4 regions of the Cellulosimicrobium sp. CpK407 genome follow, and region 3 is predicted to be linked to each of the others. Evidence: riboswitches for the same ligand, from Rfam matches in the RefSeq annotation. Region 3 holds a riboswitch; each other region holds the start of a gene.

What was found. A riboswitch is a leader RNA that binds a small molecule or an ion and turns the genes downstream of it on or off. The one in region 3 is predicted to bind thiamine pyrophosphate.
Region 1: another riboswitch for thiamine pyrophosphate. It lies ahead of ABWU78_RS15960 (TenA family protein); the one in region 3 lies ahead of ABWU78_RS12350 (FAD-dependent oxidoreductase).
Region 2: another riboswitch for thiamine pyrophosphate. It lies ahead of ABWU78_RS13360 (thiamine ABC transporter substrate-binding protein); the one in region 3 lies ahead of ABWU78_RS12350 (FAD-dependent oxidoreductase).
Region 4: another riboswitch for thiamine pyrophosphate. It lies ahead of ABWU78_RS01930 (ECF transporter S component); the one in region 3 lies ahead of ABWU78_RS12350 (FAD-dependent oxidoreductase).

The regions. Positions count from the first base shown of each region.
Region 1 is NZ_JBGNYC010000041.1:33,566-37,505, reverse strand. Features, by position in the region: gene ABWU78_RS15970 (DUF6882 domain-containing protein) at 1-834, opposite strand, end outside; gene ABWU78_RS15965 (helix-turn-helix domain-containing protein) at 959-1,447, opposite strand; gene ABWU78_RS15960 (TenA family protein) at 1,552-2,304, opposite strand; TPP riboswitch at 2,295-2,419, opposite strand; gene ABWU78_RS15955 (VOC family protein) at 2,508-3,434, shown strand; gene ABWU78_RS15950 (alpha/beta hydrolase) at 3,431-3,940, shown strand, end outside.
Region 2 is NZ_JBGNYC010000029.1:24,382-28,321, reverse strand. Features, by position in the region: gene ABWU78_RS13365 (ABC transporter permease) at 1-851, opposite strand, end outside; gene ABWU78_RS13360 (thiamine ABC transporter substrate-binding protein) at 943-2,043, opposite strand; TPP riboswitch at 2,124-2,228, opposite strand; gene ABWU78_RS13355 (ABC transporter ATP-binding protein) at 2,406-3,296, shown strand; gene ABWU78_RS13350 (ABC transporter permease) at 3,296-3,940, shown strand, end outside.
Region 3 is NZ_JBGNYC010000025.1:28,576-32,515, forward strand. Features, by position in the region: gene ABWU78_RS12335 (ThiF family adenylyltransferase) at 1-222, shown strand, start outside; gene ABWU78_RS12340 (thiazole synthase) at 309-1,136, opposite strand; gene thiS (sulfur carrier protein ThiS) at 1,161-1,394, opposite strand; gene ABWU78_RS12350 (FAD-dependent oxidoreductase) at 1,400-2,797, opposite strand; TPP riboswitch at 2,802-2,881, opposite strand; gene thiE (thiamine phosphate synthase) at 2,933-3,658, shown strand; gene guaA (glutamine-hydrolyzing GMP synthase) at 3,702-3,940, shown strand, end outside.
Region 4 is NZ_JBGNYC010000002.1:173,523-177,462, reverse strand. Features, by position in the region: gene ABWU78_RS01940 (energy-coupling factor transporter transmembrane component T family protein) at 1-110, opposite strand, end outside; gene ABWU78_RS01935 (ABC transporter ATP-binding protein) at 107-1,927, opposite strand; gene ABWU78_RS01930 (ECF transporter S component) at 1,941-2,666, opposite strand; TPP riboswitch at 2,777-2,896, opposite strand; gene ABWU78_RS01925 (Rv2578c family radical SAM protein) at 3,080-3,940, shown strand, end outside.

The sequences.
Region 1 (3,940 bases), on a different contig from region 3:
GGGCACGTCGGCGGTGTCCGCGTCGGGCACGTCCGCGGAGTCCACGTCAGGGTCGACGGCGGTGTCCGCGCCGGGCGCGTGGGCGTCCGGATCCGCTGCTCCCGGCTCGGGATCGTGCGCCGGCGCGGACACCGCGCGCCCCGTCGCCGCGATGCCGGCGATGCGGCCGCGCTCGTCGAACCGGACGGTCACGCTCCCGTCGGGCAGGGCGAGCTCGACCGCGCCGTCGCCCTGCGCCGTCCGGAGCCCGCGAGCGACGGCGTAGGACGCGACGGCGCGCCGGTGGTCGACGACCGTCACGGACAGCAGGCCTTCGCTCAGCACCCGCACGACGCGCGGCACGCTCGGCGCGGGCAGCGCGAGATCGTCGGCGTCGAGGAGGAACCAGGCGCGCGTCCCGCCGCCGACGGGTGCGCTGTAGTGGGTCCAGGTCCCGGTGACGGCCTTCGCCGCGAGCGCGAGGCGGTACGGGAGGTCGTCGGTGAGCGGCAGCTCCGCCTCGGTCGCCTCGCGCAGGCCGGTCTCGCGGGTCTTCTCGGCGGCGCGCAGCACGTCGTCCGGGAAGTCGTTGACGTTGTTCCACGCCCACATCCAGCTCCCGGGGCCGGGCGCGGCCGTGCCGAGGAACTGGAGCCGGCACGTCGTCGTCCCGCCGTCCGGTGCGGTGAAGGTGAACGTCCCCGTGGCCATCTCGGCGCCCCACGCGTCGTCGCCGTGGCGGTCGACGAGGTGGAGCTGGTGCTCGTGCGAGAGGAACGCGGCGTCGTCGACGAGCTCCTGGAGGGCCGGGGCGGTCTGCTCTGCCGTGCCGTGCGCGGTCTGCGGCTCCGTCATCCCTCGACGGTAGCGGCGCCCGCCGCGCCGCGCCGGGGCGCGACACGCGGTGCCGACCAGGAGCCGGCCAGGTGCGGGCCCCGTGCCGGCCGCGCGTCAGCCGGTGCGGCCGGCCCCGCGGGAGTCAGGCCGCGAGGAGCAGCACGTCGGCGGCGCGCACGGTCGCCCGCGCCGCGAGCGTCGTGCGCGCGACCGGGAGGTCGCGCACGGGTTCGCTGGCGGGTGCGGGGTCCCGCGGCGCGGAGAGCGCACCGCGCTCCCGGACGGAGGAGAGCACGCGCACGGGGGCGAGCGGGCGCAGCTCCTCCCCCGTGCGAGCCACGAGGTCCACGAGGCGCAGGCCGAGGGCGCCGCAGACGGCGGCCAGGACCTCGGACGACGCCTCCTTACGGCCGCGCTCCACCTCGGACAGGTAAGCGGTCGAGACCCGTGCGGCAGCCGCGACGTCGACGAGCGTCCGACCCTGCGCGAGCCGGGCCCGTCGGAGGATGCCGCCGATCACGTGGCGCAGGAGCGGTTCCGGCCGACCGCCCTCCCGGGACCGGGGGCTCGCCGGCACTCCGCCCGGCACTCCGCTCGGCCCTGCGTTCGGCACCGCGCTCGTCGCGTCCATGCGGTCACGCTACCCGCGCCCCGCCCGGGTGCCGAGGCACCCGGGCGAGGATCTGCTCCTGGCGTAAGGCCCGACGTCGGGCGCTCACCGGTCCGGGAGGGACGTCACCACCGCTCGAGCGACCACGCCATCTGCCAGAACCGGATCTCGTGGCGGCAGCTCAGCTCGAACGCGCGCTCCATGCGGGCGCGCTCCGCCTCGCCCGCGTCGGCGGCGAGCGCGTCGAGCCGCTCGCGCAGGTCGGCCAGGACCCCCTCGGTGCGCTCGGCGGCGTAGAACTCCCACCAGCCCGCGAGCGGGTGGTCGTCCCCGATCGCGCCGGGCGTCGTCTCGCGCTCGGCGAGCCAGAACCGCCGCGCCGACCAGATGTAGGTCCACGGGCACGGCAGGAGGGCGGCGAGCAGCACGCCGAGCGAGTCGCGGCCCGCGGCGAGCATGTGGTCGACGTACGCCTGCGCGCTCGGGGCGAGGCGGTTCGTCTGCGCGTCCTCGTAGGCCACGCCGAGGAAGTCGCACATCGCGTGGTGGGCGTGCGACTCGTCGTCGAGCAGGAACCCGGCCTTCTCGTGGAAGTACGCGGCCCACTCGCGGTCCGGCGCGAGCGCCATGCCGAGCCCGTAGCAGCGCAGGTACGCCGTGAGGTACTGGTGGTCCTGGCCGACGTAGTGCCGCACCGCGTCCGGCTCGACCGACCCGTCGCGCAGCCCGGCGAGGAACGGGTGGTCGTAGAACTCGTCGAAGAGGTGCGCGTACCGGCGCGCGAGGTCGACCGTGAAGCCGGTCTCCCCCGGCCGGACGAGCGCGGTCGGGTCGTCCGCGAGGACAGGGTTCAGGGTGATGGCAGCAGGCGTCGTCATGCCCACGTTCCTCCGCTCGTGCTAGCGAGATCAGGTTCGACGGGTCCGGGCGGCCGTACCGCTCGTCTCAGTCCCTCGGCCCGGTCGCCCGGGCGGGACGCCCCGCGTGGTTCGCGGCGACCCTAGCAAGGAAGCGCCCCGCGTGTCGGGACCGCCCGACGGCGTGGTGGAATATAGTTGTAGCGACAACAGTTGGAGCAGACATGACCACGAGCACCCCGGGCGCGCCGACCGACCGCCTCCTGTCCCCGTCCACGAGCATGGACGCCGTCACGCTGCGCGTCGGCGACCTCGAGCAGATGACGTCCTACTACACGGGCGCGTTCGCGCTGGCCCCGCTCGAGGAGCGCTCGCGCGGCACCGAGGTGCACCGCGTCCTCGGCCGCGGCACGACGCCCATGCTGCGCCTCGTGCACACGCCCGGTCTGCCCGCCGTCGACCGGCGTCAGGCCGGCCTGTTCCACACCGCGTTCCTGTTCGACGACGCCGCGAGCCTCGCCGCGACCGTCTACCGGGCCGCGCAGGACCGTCGCGGGGCGTTCGTCGGGTCGAGCGACCACCTCGTCAGCGAGGCGTTCTACTTCACCGACCCCGAGGGGAACGGGGTCGAGCTGTACACCGACCGCCCCCGCGAGACGTGGGTGCGCGAGCGCGGCCAGATCGTCATGGCGACCGAGTACCTGGACCCGAACGCGTACCTGCGCACGCACCTCGACCAGGAGACGTTCGACGCCGGGCCCGCGCTCGCCGGGCGGGTGGGGCACGTCCATCTCCAGGTCGGCGACATCGCGACCGCGCGCGACTTCTACGTCGACGCCGTCGGGTTCGAGGCCACGGTCACCGAGTACAGCGGCGCCCTGTTCGCGTCCGCCGGCGGGTACCACCACCACGTCGCGATGAACGTCTGGAACAGCGCCGGCGCCGGCCCGCGCGCCGCGAGCCTCGGGCTCGGCGACGTCGCGGTCACCGTCCCCGGTCGCGACGACCTCGACGCGCTCGTCGCCCGCCTGCGGGCCCGCGGCCTGCAGCACGCCGACGACGGCCGCTCCGTCGTCGTGCACGACCCGTGGGGCACGCGCGTCACGCTGGCCGTGCCCGGCACGACGACCGACGAGCTCCTGGCGCGATGAGCGCGGCCACCGCGCTCGTCGCCGTCCGCCCCGACCCGGGCCCGGCAGGACAGCCCGCCGCGGGGCCCGTCGTCGTGCTGCTGCACGGGTACGGCTCGCACGAGCACGACCTCGCGGGCCTCGGCCCGCACCTGGGCGCGCCGTGGGTCTCGCTGCGCGCCCCGCTCCCTCTCCCCCACGGCGGCTTCGCGTGGTTCCCGATCGTCACGCCGGGCGACCCCGACCCGGAGTCCGTGGCGCGCGCGACCGAGGCCGTCTGGGCGTGGGTCGACGCCGAGCTCGGCACCGACCGGCCGGTCGTCCCCGTCGGGTTCTCCCAGGGCGGGCTCATGGCGACCCAGCTCCTGCGCACGCGCCCCGAGCGCGTGGCGGCGACCGTCGTCCTCGGCGGGTTCGTCCAGGCCGCGGAGCAGCCCGCGGACGCCGCTCTCGCCGCGTCCCGGCCGCCCGTGTTCTGGGGCCGCGGGGCCGAGGACCGCGTCATCGCGCCGCACGCGATCGAGCGG
Region 2 (3,940 bases), on a different contig from region 3:
GACGACGCGGAGGACGAGAGGTTCAGGGCCCGCTCGCGCCGCGCGCGCGTGCGGTTCGCGACGGTGAGCGCGGCCGCGACGACGACGAGCTGCACGACCGACAGCACCGCCGCGGTGCGCAGGTCGAGGAACTGGGTGGTCTGGATCCAGATCTCCGTCTCGATCGTCCCGTAGCGGATGCCGCCGAGCACGAGCACGACGCCGAACGCCGTCGCGCAGAAGAGGAAGACGATCGACGCGGCGCTCGCGATCGCGGGAGTCAGCGCCGGGAGGGTCACGGTGCGGAACGCGCGCCACGGCGTCGCGCCGAGCGCCCGGGCGGCCTGCTCGGCGCGCGGGTCGAGGTGCTCCCACAGCCCGCCGACCGTGCGCACGACGACCGAGTAGTTGAAGAACACGAGCGCGACGACGATCGCCGCGAACGTCTCGTCGAGCCGCAGGAACCCGAGCGGGCCGCCCTGCACGAGCAGCGACCGGAACGCGACGCCGACGACGACGGTCGGGAGCACGAACGGCACCGTGACGAGCGCGCGCACGACCCGCCGCCCGGGGAACCGGCACCGGTACAGCACGTACGCGCCGGGCACGCCGAGCAGCACCGAGAACGTCGTGCCGAGCACCGCCTGCCAGAGCGTGAGGCCGAGGATCCGCCACGTCCGCGGCTGCGAGAACACCTCCGCGAACCCCGAGAGGTCGAGGCCGCCGTCGTCCCCGACGAACCCGCGCGCCACGAGCGTGACGACCGGCCACGCGAAGAACACCCCGAGGAACGCGAGCGGCACCGCCGCCGCCAGACCCCACAGCACCGCGCGTCCGACGCCGCCCCGCCAGACCGCCCGACCCCTCACCACGGCTCTACCTCGCGCGACCACGGCTCTACCTCGGCAGACCGGGGCTCTACCTCGCGAGGTAGAGGCGTGGTCACGCAGCGCGCACCGGGCGTCAGTCGACGACCGTGGCCGTCCATGCCTTGATCCACTCGTCGCGGTGCGCCGAGACGTCGGCGGGCGCGACCTCGAAGGGCTCGTCGGCGAGCGGGGCGAACTCGGCCCAGCCGTCGGGGAGCGCGACGGAGTCGTCGGCGGGGTACATGTACATCTGCTCCGGGACGTCGGCCTGGAACGCCTCGCTCACGAGGAAGTCGACGAGCTGCTGCGCGCCCTCGGGGTTCTTCGCGTTCGCGAGCACGCCCGTGTACTCGACCTGGCGGAAGCACGTGTCGAGCAGCGCGCCGGTCGTGGACGCGGAGCCGTCCTCGGTGAGCGTGAACGCGGGCGACGTCGAGTACGACAGCACGAGCGGGCGCGGCCCGGCGCCCTCGGAGCCGGAGAAGTCGACGTAATACGCGTCGGACCACCCGTCGACGACCTTGACGCCGTTGTCCCGGAGGTCGGCCCAGTAGTCCTCGTAGCCGTCCTCGCCGAACGCGCCGATCGTCGCGAGGAGGAACGCGAGACCGGGCGACGACGTCGCCGGGTTGGTCACGACGAGGAGGTCCTCGTACTCCGGCTTCGCGAGGTCCTCGAGCGAGACGGGCTCCGGGATCCCGGCGTCGGCGAACCACGCGTGGTCGACGTTGACGCACACGTCGCCGAGGTCGACCGCCGTGAGCTCGTCGCCGTCGCCGACGGCGTACGAGGCCGCCGAGTCGGACAGGCCCTCCGGCGTGTAGGGCGCGAGGACGCCCTCGTCGATCGCCCGCGAGGCGAACGTGTTGTCGATCCCGAACACGACGTCGCCCAGCGGCGAGTCCTTGGTGAGGATCAGCTGGTTGACGAGCGCGCCGCCGTCGCCGGGGGCGACCTGCTCGACGGTGAGCCCGCTCTCCTCCTCGAACGCGGCGAGCACCTCGTCGCTCACGGCGAAGGAGTCGTGGGTGACCAGGGTGACCGTGCCCCCGGTGCCCGACGACGTGTCGTCGCCCCCGGAGCCTGAGGTCGCGTCCTCGCCGCCACTGCACGCGGCGAGGGCGAGGAGGGCGAGGGTCGTGCCCGCGCCCGTGACGAGGGCGCTCCGGCGGGTACGGGCGGTCGTGCGCTGCATGTGTCCTCCCAGGACGTTCAGGAGGGGTCCACCGGCTCGCGCGACCGTGCCCCGCGAGCGCGGGCGACCGCACGAGCAGGTGATCGAGATTCCCGACTTCCTCCACCGGTGCTAACCGGATCAGGTTCGAGGGTCTGCGGTGGTCCGCACTCTCAGCTCCTCCAGGAGCTCCCCTGTCGTTCCCGTCGAGCCTACACCGGGCCGCGCCTGGGGAATCCCCCTGAGAGAACCCTGAGCGCGGCCCCGCGGCGACCAGGGAGGGGTTCCGGGCCGGTCCCCGATGCCCCGGGGCGCACCGCCGCGGGAGGGTCGAGACGACCGGACCGGGACACCCGGCCGACGACGCAGGAGGGGAAGGACCGATGAGCAGCAGACCTGGGACGACGGGTGCGACGACGACCGTCGCGACGTCCACCGAGAACGCCGAGAACGCCGAGAGCGCTGCGGGAGACGCCGGGACGACGCCGGAGCGGCCCGTGATCGCCACCGCGCGGGGGCTCGTGAAGACCTACGGGCGCGGCGAGGCGACGGTCCGCGCCCTGGACGGCGTCGACGTCGACCTCGAACGGGGACGCCTGACCGCGATCATGGGCCCGTCCGGGTCGGGCAAGTCGACCCTCATGCACTGCCTCGCCGGGCTGGACTCCCCCACGGCGGGGACCGTCGTCGTGGACGGCGAGACGGTCTCGGCGATGAGCGAGCGGCGCCTGACGCGGCTGCGGCGCACACGCATCGGGTTCGTCTTCCAGTCGTTCAACCTCGTGCCGACGCTCACGGCGGAGGAGAACATCGTGCTCCCGCTCGCCGTCGCGCGCCGGCCCGTGGACCGGGAGTGGTTCGACCGCGTGGTCGACGCCGTCGGCCTGCGCCCGCGGCTCGGGCACCGCCCGGCGGAGCTCTCGGGCGGGCAGCAGCAGCGCGTCGCGTGCGCGCGGGCGCTCGTGTCCCGGCCGGCGGTCGTGTTCGCGGACGAGCCGACCGGCAACCTCGACTCGCGCGCCGCCGCGGAGGTGCTCGGCTTCCTGCGCGCCTCGGTGGACGACCTCGGCCAGTCCGTCGCCATGGTCACGCACGACCCGACGGCGGCGTCGTACGCGCACCGCGTGCTGTTCCTCGCGGACGGGCGCCTCGTGACCGAGCTGCGCGACCCGACGCCGCAGGCCGTCCTCGACACGCTCGGTTCCCTCACGCCGGGGGCGTCGGCGGGCGCACACGCCGCACCGGTCACCCACGAACCGGCGGCCGTCCGATGATGGGCCGGATCGCGCTGCGCGGCGTGCGGGCGCACGGCGCGCAGCTCGTGCTGTCCGTGCTCGCGGTGACGATCGGCGTCGCGTTCGTCACGGGCACGTTCGCGCTGCGCGCGATGCTCGCGTCGACGTTCGACGGCATCGTCGCGTCGTCGATCCAGGCCGACGCGTACGTGCGCGGCGCCGCCACCGCCGGGTCCGCGCTCGAGTCGTCGTCCGCGCAGCTCGGTGGCGCACGGAGCCTCGTCCCGGCCGACCTGGCCGGCACGCTCGACGAGCGCGACGACGTCGACCTCGCGCTCGCGGAGGTGAGCGGCCCCGCCGTCCTGGTGGGCGCCGACGGCACCGCGGTGCTGAGCACCCAGGCGCCGAGCATGGCGGTCGGGTACGACCCGCGCGACCGCGGGCCGCGCGTGGTCGACGGCCGGGCGCCGGAGAACGGCGGCGAGGTCGCGCTCGAGTCCGCGACGCTCGAGGCGTCGGGGCTCGCCGTGGGCGACACGACCGACGTCGTGCTCGGGGACGCGGTGCGCCCGGTGCGCGTGGTCGGCGAGCTCTCGCTGTCCGCGCCCATGGCGGGCGCGACGATCGTCCTGCTCGACGCGGCGACCGCGGCCGCGACGTACGCGCCGGACGGCATGGTGCCG
Region 3 (3,940 bases):
CCCGGGTCGACCCTCGTGCCGAGCGGCACGTTCCTCACGGGCGACCCCGCCGCGGCGCTCGCGGACCTCCCGACGGACCGACCCGTGCTCGTCCTGTGCGCGGTCGGCGGCCGCTCGGCCCGCGTCGCCGACCTCGCGCGCGCCGCCGGGATCGACGCCCGCTCGGTCGTCGGCGGCGTCCCCGCCCTCCTCGACGCCCTGGAAACGACCCCGGCCACCTAGTCCGCCCCCGCCGAGCAGGTGGACGTCGCGGGTCCCGGTCGGCTGACGAGCCAGGACGGCCTGTTCCGCTGGCGGGCGGACCGGCGTCAGAGGGCGAGGTCGAGGCGGCCCTGGGGGGACGAGCTCGCGAGGGCGCCCTCGCGGCGGGGAATGCGGCCGGCACCGGCGGCGAGGCGGCCCGACTCGACGGCGAGGCGCATCGCGTGCGCCATGCGGACCGGGTCGGCGGCGCGCGTGACGGCGGTCGCGAGCAGGACGCCGGCGCACCCGAGCTCCATGGCCTGCGCGGCGTCGGACGCCGTGCCGATCCCCGCGTCGAGGATCACGGGCACGCGCGCGGCGGCGGCGATCGCCTCGATGTTGCGGGGGTTGAGGATGCCGAGGCCGGTGCCGATCGGCGCGCCGAGCGGCATGACGGCGGCGCACCCGACGTCCTCGAGCCGGCGCGCGAGGATCGGGTCGTCGTTCGTGTAGGGCAGCACGACGAACCCGTCGCGCACGAGCTGCTCGGCCGCCTCGACGAGGCCGACGGGGTCGGGCAGGAGCGTGACGTCGTCGGCGATCACCTCGAGCTTGACCCACTCGGTGCCGCACGCCTCGCGCGCGAGGTGCGCGGTGAGCACGGCCTCGCGCACCGAGAAGCACCCGGCCGTGTTGGGCAGCGCCCGGATGCCGAGGCGCGCGAGGAGCGCCCAGATCCCGGCGTCGGGGGAGGCCACGCCACCGGCGCGCACGGCGACGCGGCGCATCGCGACGGTCGTCAGTGCGGTGCCCGAGGCGACGAGCGCGTCCTCGAGCGTGAGCAGGTTCGCCGCCCCGCCGGTGCCCATGACGAGGCGGGACCCGATCGTCGTGCCGGCGACGACGAGCGGGTCGCCGCCGTTCGACGGTCGGTGCGCGGGCGCGGGGGACATGTCGGTCGTGGTCACGGGTCCTCCTCAGCCGCCCTGGACGGCGGTCACGATCTCGATGCGGTCACCCGGCGCGACGACGGTCGTCGCCCACGAGCCGCGCGGCACGACGGCGTCGTCCACCGCGACGGCGACACCCTGCGGCGTCCCGTCGGCGACGTACGCGGGCACGAGCGCCGCGACGAGCTGCTCGAGGTGCACGGGGGCGTCGAGCGGGTACGGCTCGCCGTTGACGAGCGCGGTCGGAGCAGGTCGGGTCACGGAGATCACCTCGGTGTCGTCAGGGAGAACGCGGCGGACCGGACGGTGCCGAACCCGGGGTCGCTCCCCAGGTCGGGCCCGCCGTGGGGAGCGACCCCGGGTTCGGCGAAGCGGTCGGTGCGGGTAGGGGCGAGGGCGGCCGCGACGGTGGGCGGGAGCGCGGCACCCGTGAGCCCGGCCATCACCGCGTCGGCGGTGAGCGGCGCGAGCAGGATGCCGTTGCGGCCGTGCCCCGTCGCGAGGTGCAGCCCCGGGACGGCGGTCGGGCCGACGAGCGGCAGGTTGTCCGGCGTCGCGGGGCGCGCCCGGGGCGTCACGTCGACGAGCGCGGCCTCGTCGATCCCGGGCAGCAGGGCGCGCGCGTCGCGCAGCAGGGCGAAGACGCCGCCCGCGGTCGCGCGGCGGTCGTCGGGGTTCTCCTCGGTGGTCGCGCCGACGACGACCTCCCGGTGACCCGCGACGCCGCGACCCTGCCCGTCCGGGACCGGGTCGCGCGGCACGACGTACACGGGTCGCCCCTGCACGACCCCGCGCACCACGTGCTCCAGCGCGAGGTCCGGCCCGGCGTCGAGCCTCAACGTCTGCCCCTTGACCGGCCGGGTCGGCACGACGACGCCCGGCACGTCCGCGAGGAGCGCCCCGGACTCCCAGCCCGCCGCGACGACGACCGCACCCGCCGCGTGGAGCCGGCCCGCGTCGTCGTGCACGCCTACGACCCGCCCGGCCCGGCCGAGCGCGAGCCGCGTCGCGGACGCCCGCACGACGACGGCGCCCACCGCGGATCCGGTGCCCGACCCCGCGAGCGTCCCCGGCCCGGTGCCCGCTCCGGTGCCGCCACCGACCAGGCCGCGCAGCCCGCCGAGCAGGGCGGCGTGCACCGCGCGCGGGTCGACCGCGTGGTCGTCCGGCGCCCAGGCGGCGCCCGCGACCCGCGGGCCGAGATACGGCTCGCGCCGACGGGCGTCGGCGACGGTGAGCTCGCGCGAGGCGAGGCCGTGCTCCGCGTGGAGGGCGAGGACACGACGGAGCAGCGCGAGGTCGTCGGCGTCGTAGGCGAGCGTGAGGGTGCCCGCGGTCCGCAGACCGACGTCGGCCCCGGTCGCGGCGCGCAGGTCGGCGGCGAACCCCGGCCACGCCGTGGCGGCGGCGAGGTGCAGGCGCAGTGCCGCGTCCTCGCCGAAGTCGGCCTCCGTGACGGGGGCGAGCATCCCGGCCGCGGCGTGCGTCGCGCCGTCGCCCGGCGCCGGGTCCAGCACCGTGACCGACAGACCGGCGCGCGCGGCGCGCCACGCCACGGCGAGCCCCACGATCCCGCCGCCCACGACGACGACGTCGCGCGCGCCGTCGGGCACGGCAGGGCCGGCTCCCGGCGGGCGGGGCCCGGGACGGACAGGGGTGTGCATGCGCGCTCCCTTCGCTGGCATGACCCAGATCAGGTTCGACGGTCGGCTCCGACGCCCTCTCAGCCCCGTGCGGGGCTCCCGTGCTGTCGGCCACAGTACCCGCGTGCGGGAGCGGGCGCGGCTAGGCTCCGGCGGGTGAGCACCGAGACCTTCGCCACGCCCGCGAACCGCGCCGTGCCGGCTGCGGACGACGCGCGGGCCCGGCTCGCCGACGCACGCCTCTACCTGTGCTCCGACGCGCGCGAGGAGCGCGGCGACCTCGAGGACTTCCTGCGGGCGGCGCTCGCGGGCGGGGTCGACGTCGTCCAGCTCCGCGACAAGACGCTCGACGCGGCGCGCGAGCTCGAGCTCCAGGAGCTCGTCGCACGGGTCGCGACGGAGCACGGCGCCCTGTGGGCCGTGAACGACCGGGCCGACGTGGCGGCGCTCACCGGTGCACCCGTCGTCCACATGGGTCAGGGCGACCTGCCGGTCTCCGCGGTGCGATCCCTGCTCGGGGCCGCGCCGGTGCTCGGCCGGTCCACCCACTCGGCCGACCAGGCGGCCGCGGCCGAGGCCGACCCGGACGTCGACTACTTCTGCGTAGGCCCCCTCTGGGCGACGCCGACGAAGCCGGGGCGCGTCGCGGTCGGGCTCGACCTGCTGCGCGACGTCGCCGCGACCCGGCCCACGACGCCCTGGTTCGCGATCGGCGGGATCGACGCGGAGCGGCTGGACGCGGTCCTCGACGCCGGGGCGACCCGCGTCGTCGTCGTGCGGGCGATCACGCAGGCGCCAGACCCGGAGGCCGCCGCCCGGGCGCTGCGCGGGCGGGTCGCCGAGCGAGCGGCCGAGCGCGCCGCCGAACCCACCGGCGCCTGAGACGCGGGACGGGACCGCGCCGCGCGGCGACTATCCTGGAGCCGTGACGTCACCCGCCACCGCTCCCGACACCCCCACCACCGCCGAGGTCGCCGCGACCCCGCGCCCCGTGCTCGTCGTCGACTTCGGCGCCCAGTACGCGCAGCTCATCGCGCGCCGCGTGCGCGAGGCCAAGGTTTACTCCGAGATCGTGCCGCACACCTTCACGGTCGAGCAGATGCTCGCGAAGGACCCGGTGGCGATCATCCTCTCCGGCGGGCCGTCGTCGGTGTACGCGACCGG
Region 4 (3,940 bases), on a different contig from region 3:
GGGGTCACCGGGTCGGTGACGAGGAGCGCGGCCGTCGAGACGACGAGCACCGTCGCGAGCTTGACCGTCGGGTTCCAGCGTTCGAGCGCGGTCGGGCGGGGGCCGGTCACGGGGCGACCTCCGCGGCGACCGCGGCCGTGGGCGCGAGTCTCGCCGTCCCGGGATCGGCGCCCGGCACGACGTCGTGCCGGGCGTCGAACGCCGCGTCGAGCGCGCGGACGAGCGCCCCCGGGTCGACGCCGCGACCGCGGCCTACGCGCGCCCACCAGTCGAGCAGCGGGGGTCGGCGCAGGCCCGCCAGCGCGCACAGCGCGTCGTCGGCGAGGACCGCCGACGGCTCCGCGACCGTGGCGAGCGTGCCGTCCACGACCACGGCGACCCGGTCGGCGAGCGCCGCGACGAGCGAGAGGTCGTGCGAGACGACGACCACGGCGCCGCCCGCGTCGGCGCGCCCCCGCAGCACGTGGGCGACCGTGGCGGCCTGGGCCCGGTCCAGCCCGAACGTGGGCTCGTCGGCGAGGAGGACCGGCGGGTCCAGGACGGTCGCGGTCGCCAGGGACAGGCGCCGCTGCTCGCCGCCCGAGAGCCGGTACGGGTTCGCGTCGGCGAGGTGCGCGAGCCCGAACGCGGCGAGGGTCCGGGCCACGCGCGCCTCGACGTCGTCGACGCGGGCGAGCCGGGCCGACCAGGCGACCTCCTCGCGCACCGTGCGGGCGACGAGCTGGTGCTCGGGGTCCTGGAACACCATCGCGACGGGCTCGCCCGTCGCGGTCGCCACCTCGCCCGTGGTGCGCTCGAGCCCGGCCAGGCCGCGCAGGAGCGTCGACTTGCCGCCCCCGTTGGGACCGACGACGGCGAGCACCTCGCCCGCGCGGACGTCGAGGTCCACGTCGCGCACGACGGCCGGGCCGCCGTGCCGGGACCGCCCCGCGCGGAGTCCACCCCGGTGGACGGCGAGGCCACGGGCCCGGAGCGCCACGGGGCGCGCCGCGCCGGCCGGGGTCGCGGCCGGGTCCGTGGTCGTGGGGCGCGCGGGCGAGGACCGCGCGAGGTCGACCAGCCAGTCGTCGGTCTCGGGAGAGCCGAGCGGCCCCGGGGCGCCCGCCTGCTCGAGGCGGACGGCGAGGGGTAGCCAGCACCCCAGCCCGGAGAGGTCGTGCGCGTGCTCGCGCAGGACGCGGTCGGTGGGGCCGTGCGCGACGACCCTGCCGTCGCGCCCGAGGACCAGGGTCGCGTCCGGCAGCGTGCCCAGGTCGTCCAGGCGGTGCTCGACGAGCACGACCGAGCGGTGCCGCCGCGCGGCGTCGTCGCCGCCGTCGGGTCCGGGGCGGCGCGCGAGGCCGGCGACGAGGGCCCCGACGTCGTGGGCGGCGGCGGGGTCCAGCAGCGCGGTGGGCTCGTCGAGGACGAGGAGCTCCGGCTCGGCGACGAGCGCCGCGGCGACCGCGACGCGCTGCGCCTCGCCGCCCGACAGCGCGTGGGTCGCGCGGTCGTGCAGGTGCGCGGCGCCGACGGCGGCGAGCGCCGCGGTCGCGCGGGCGTCCGTGGTGCGGGGGTCGGCGCCACGGTTCTCGAGCGCGAACCGCAGCTCCTCGTCCACGCGCGCCAGGCAGAGCTGGTCGCCGGGCCGCTGCTGGACGAGGCCCACGCGGGCGGCGAGCACGGGCGGCGGCACCTCGCGCGGGTCGGCGCCGGTCACGCGGAGGCCGCCCAGGACGACGCCCGGGAGGGTGTGCGGGACGACGCCGACCAGCGCGCGCAGGAGGGTCGACTTCCCGCACCCGGACGGGCCGAGGACCAGCAGGCTCGTCCCGGCCGGGACGGTGACGTCGACGCCGTCGAGCACCCGGGTGCCGTGGTGCCCGAGGTGCACGGTCACGTCGGCGGCGGTGACAGCGTCGCGCGCGTGCGCGGTCACGTCAGCCACGTGCGCGGTCGCCTCACCCACGGCGGGCCGCGCCGATCGCGAACGCGTCGAGGGCGCCCGTGCGGGCGAGGGCGTCGCCGAGGAGGCGGGCCGCGAGGCCGCACAGCACAACGCACGACACGACCTGGATCCCGAGCCGGAGCATCGCGTAGTCCTGACCGATCCAGCCGAAGCGCACGGCGTTGAAGGCGAACGTGACGAGGGCCGCGCTCACGCCCGACGCGACGAAGACCCACCATCCGAACCGGCGGTAGCGCGTGAGCGCGAACGGCAGCTCGGCGCCGACGCCCTGGACCAGGCCCACGACGAGCAGCAGCGGCCCCGCGGGGGACGCGAGGAAGACGACCTCGACGAGCGCGGCGAGGGTCTCGGCAAGGATGCCGACCCCCGGCTTGCGCACGATGTACGTGGCGAGCGGGCCGACGACGATCCACGCGCCCGCGAGGACGTTCGCGGCGAGGTCCGCGAGGGGGCCCATCGCGAGCTGGAGCGGGGCCCAGAGCTGGACGAACGCCCAGTACACGAACCCGAAGACGACGCCGAGGACGGCGACGAGCACCGTCTCGTGGAGCGTCAGCCCGCGGCGCCGTGCGGGGCGCCCGGTCGGGCGGACCGCGAGACCGGGCACCCCGCCGGCCGACCGGTCGGCCGGCACGCCGGCCGATCCGGTGGGCGGCTGGTCGGTGGGTGCGGCGGCGGTCGGGGTCGCCTGCTGCGGGGTGGTGCGGGGCTCGGCCATGCGGGTTCCCTCCGTCGGGCCCCCGGGGCGAGGGGTGCACGACGGCGCGCCACCGCCGGGCCCGGCGCGCCCGGCCGCGTGCGGGGCGCACGGGCACGAGCGCGCAGGGGACGGTGACGTCGGCCCTGCTCCCTTCGCTGGTACGAACCAGATCAGGTTCCACGGGTCTGCAGGTGGGACGGGTGTCCGGCCTGCACTCTCAGCGCTCGTGCGCTCCCCGGGGGCGTTCGGCCCGACCCTAGGCCCTCGGGGCCACGCGGACAATCCCGGCGTCTCAGCCCGCGGGACGGGCCCTGGGCCGCCCGTGCACCGGCCCTGCGCAGGGTGCGGGTCGCCGCTGACGCGGAGCAGGCGTCCCCCGGGGAGGACCGCGGGGCTTGACCTGGAGATCGAACACCTGTTCGAATGTGCGGGTGAGGTGGGACGGACAAGCGCTCGGCGCGGACGACGGCGCTCTCCCGGGGCTGGAGCGGGCGGGCCTCGTGCGCAGCGTGCGCACGCCCGACTTCGCGGGCATCACGTTCCACGAGGTGACGGCCAAGAGCGCGCTGTCGAAGGTCCCGGCGATGTCGCGCATGCCGTTCCGCTGGACGGTCAACCCGTACCGCGGGTGCAGCCACGCCTGCTCCTACTGCCTCGCGCCGTCCACCCCGGTGCTGCTCGCCGACGGCACGCAGCGACCGATCGGCGAGCTGCGGGTCGGCGACGAGATCGTGGGGACCGCGCCGCACGGCGCCTACCGGCGCTACGTGCGCACGCGCGTGCTCGACCGCTGGACCACCCGCAAGCGCGCGTACCGCGTGACCCTCGCGGACGGCACGCGCCTCGTCGCGAGCGGTGACCACCGGTTCCTCACCGAACGGGGCTGGCGCCATGTCGTCGGCGGGGCCGGGCGCCGCGCCCACCTGGCGCTGGGCGACGTCCTCGTCGGCCCGGGGGCGGCTGCGCTCGCGGGCGGCCGGGTCGCGCTCGAGGGCCGGGACGTCACGGGCGACGAGGCGCTGCGCGTCGACTCGCTCGAGGCGCTCGACGGGCCGGGGGAGGAGACCGAGCTCGTCGACATCACCACCGGGACGCGGGACTTCGTCGCCGCCGGGGTCGTGAGCCACAACTGCTTCGCCCGGCCCACCCACCAGTACCTCGACCTCGACGCGGGCGACGACTTCGACCGCGAGGTCGTGGTCAAGGTGAACGTCGACGAGGTGCTGCGCGCCGAGCTCGCCCGCGCGTCGTGGGGTCGCGAGCCCGTCGCGCTCGGCACGAACACGGACCCC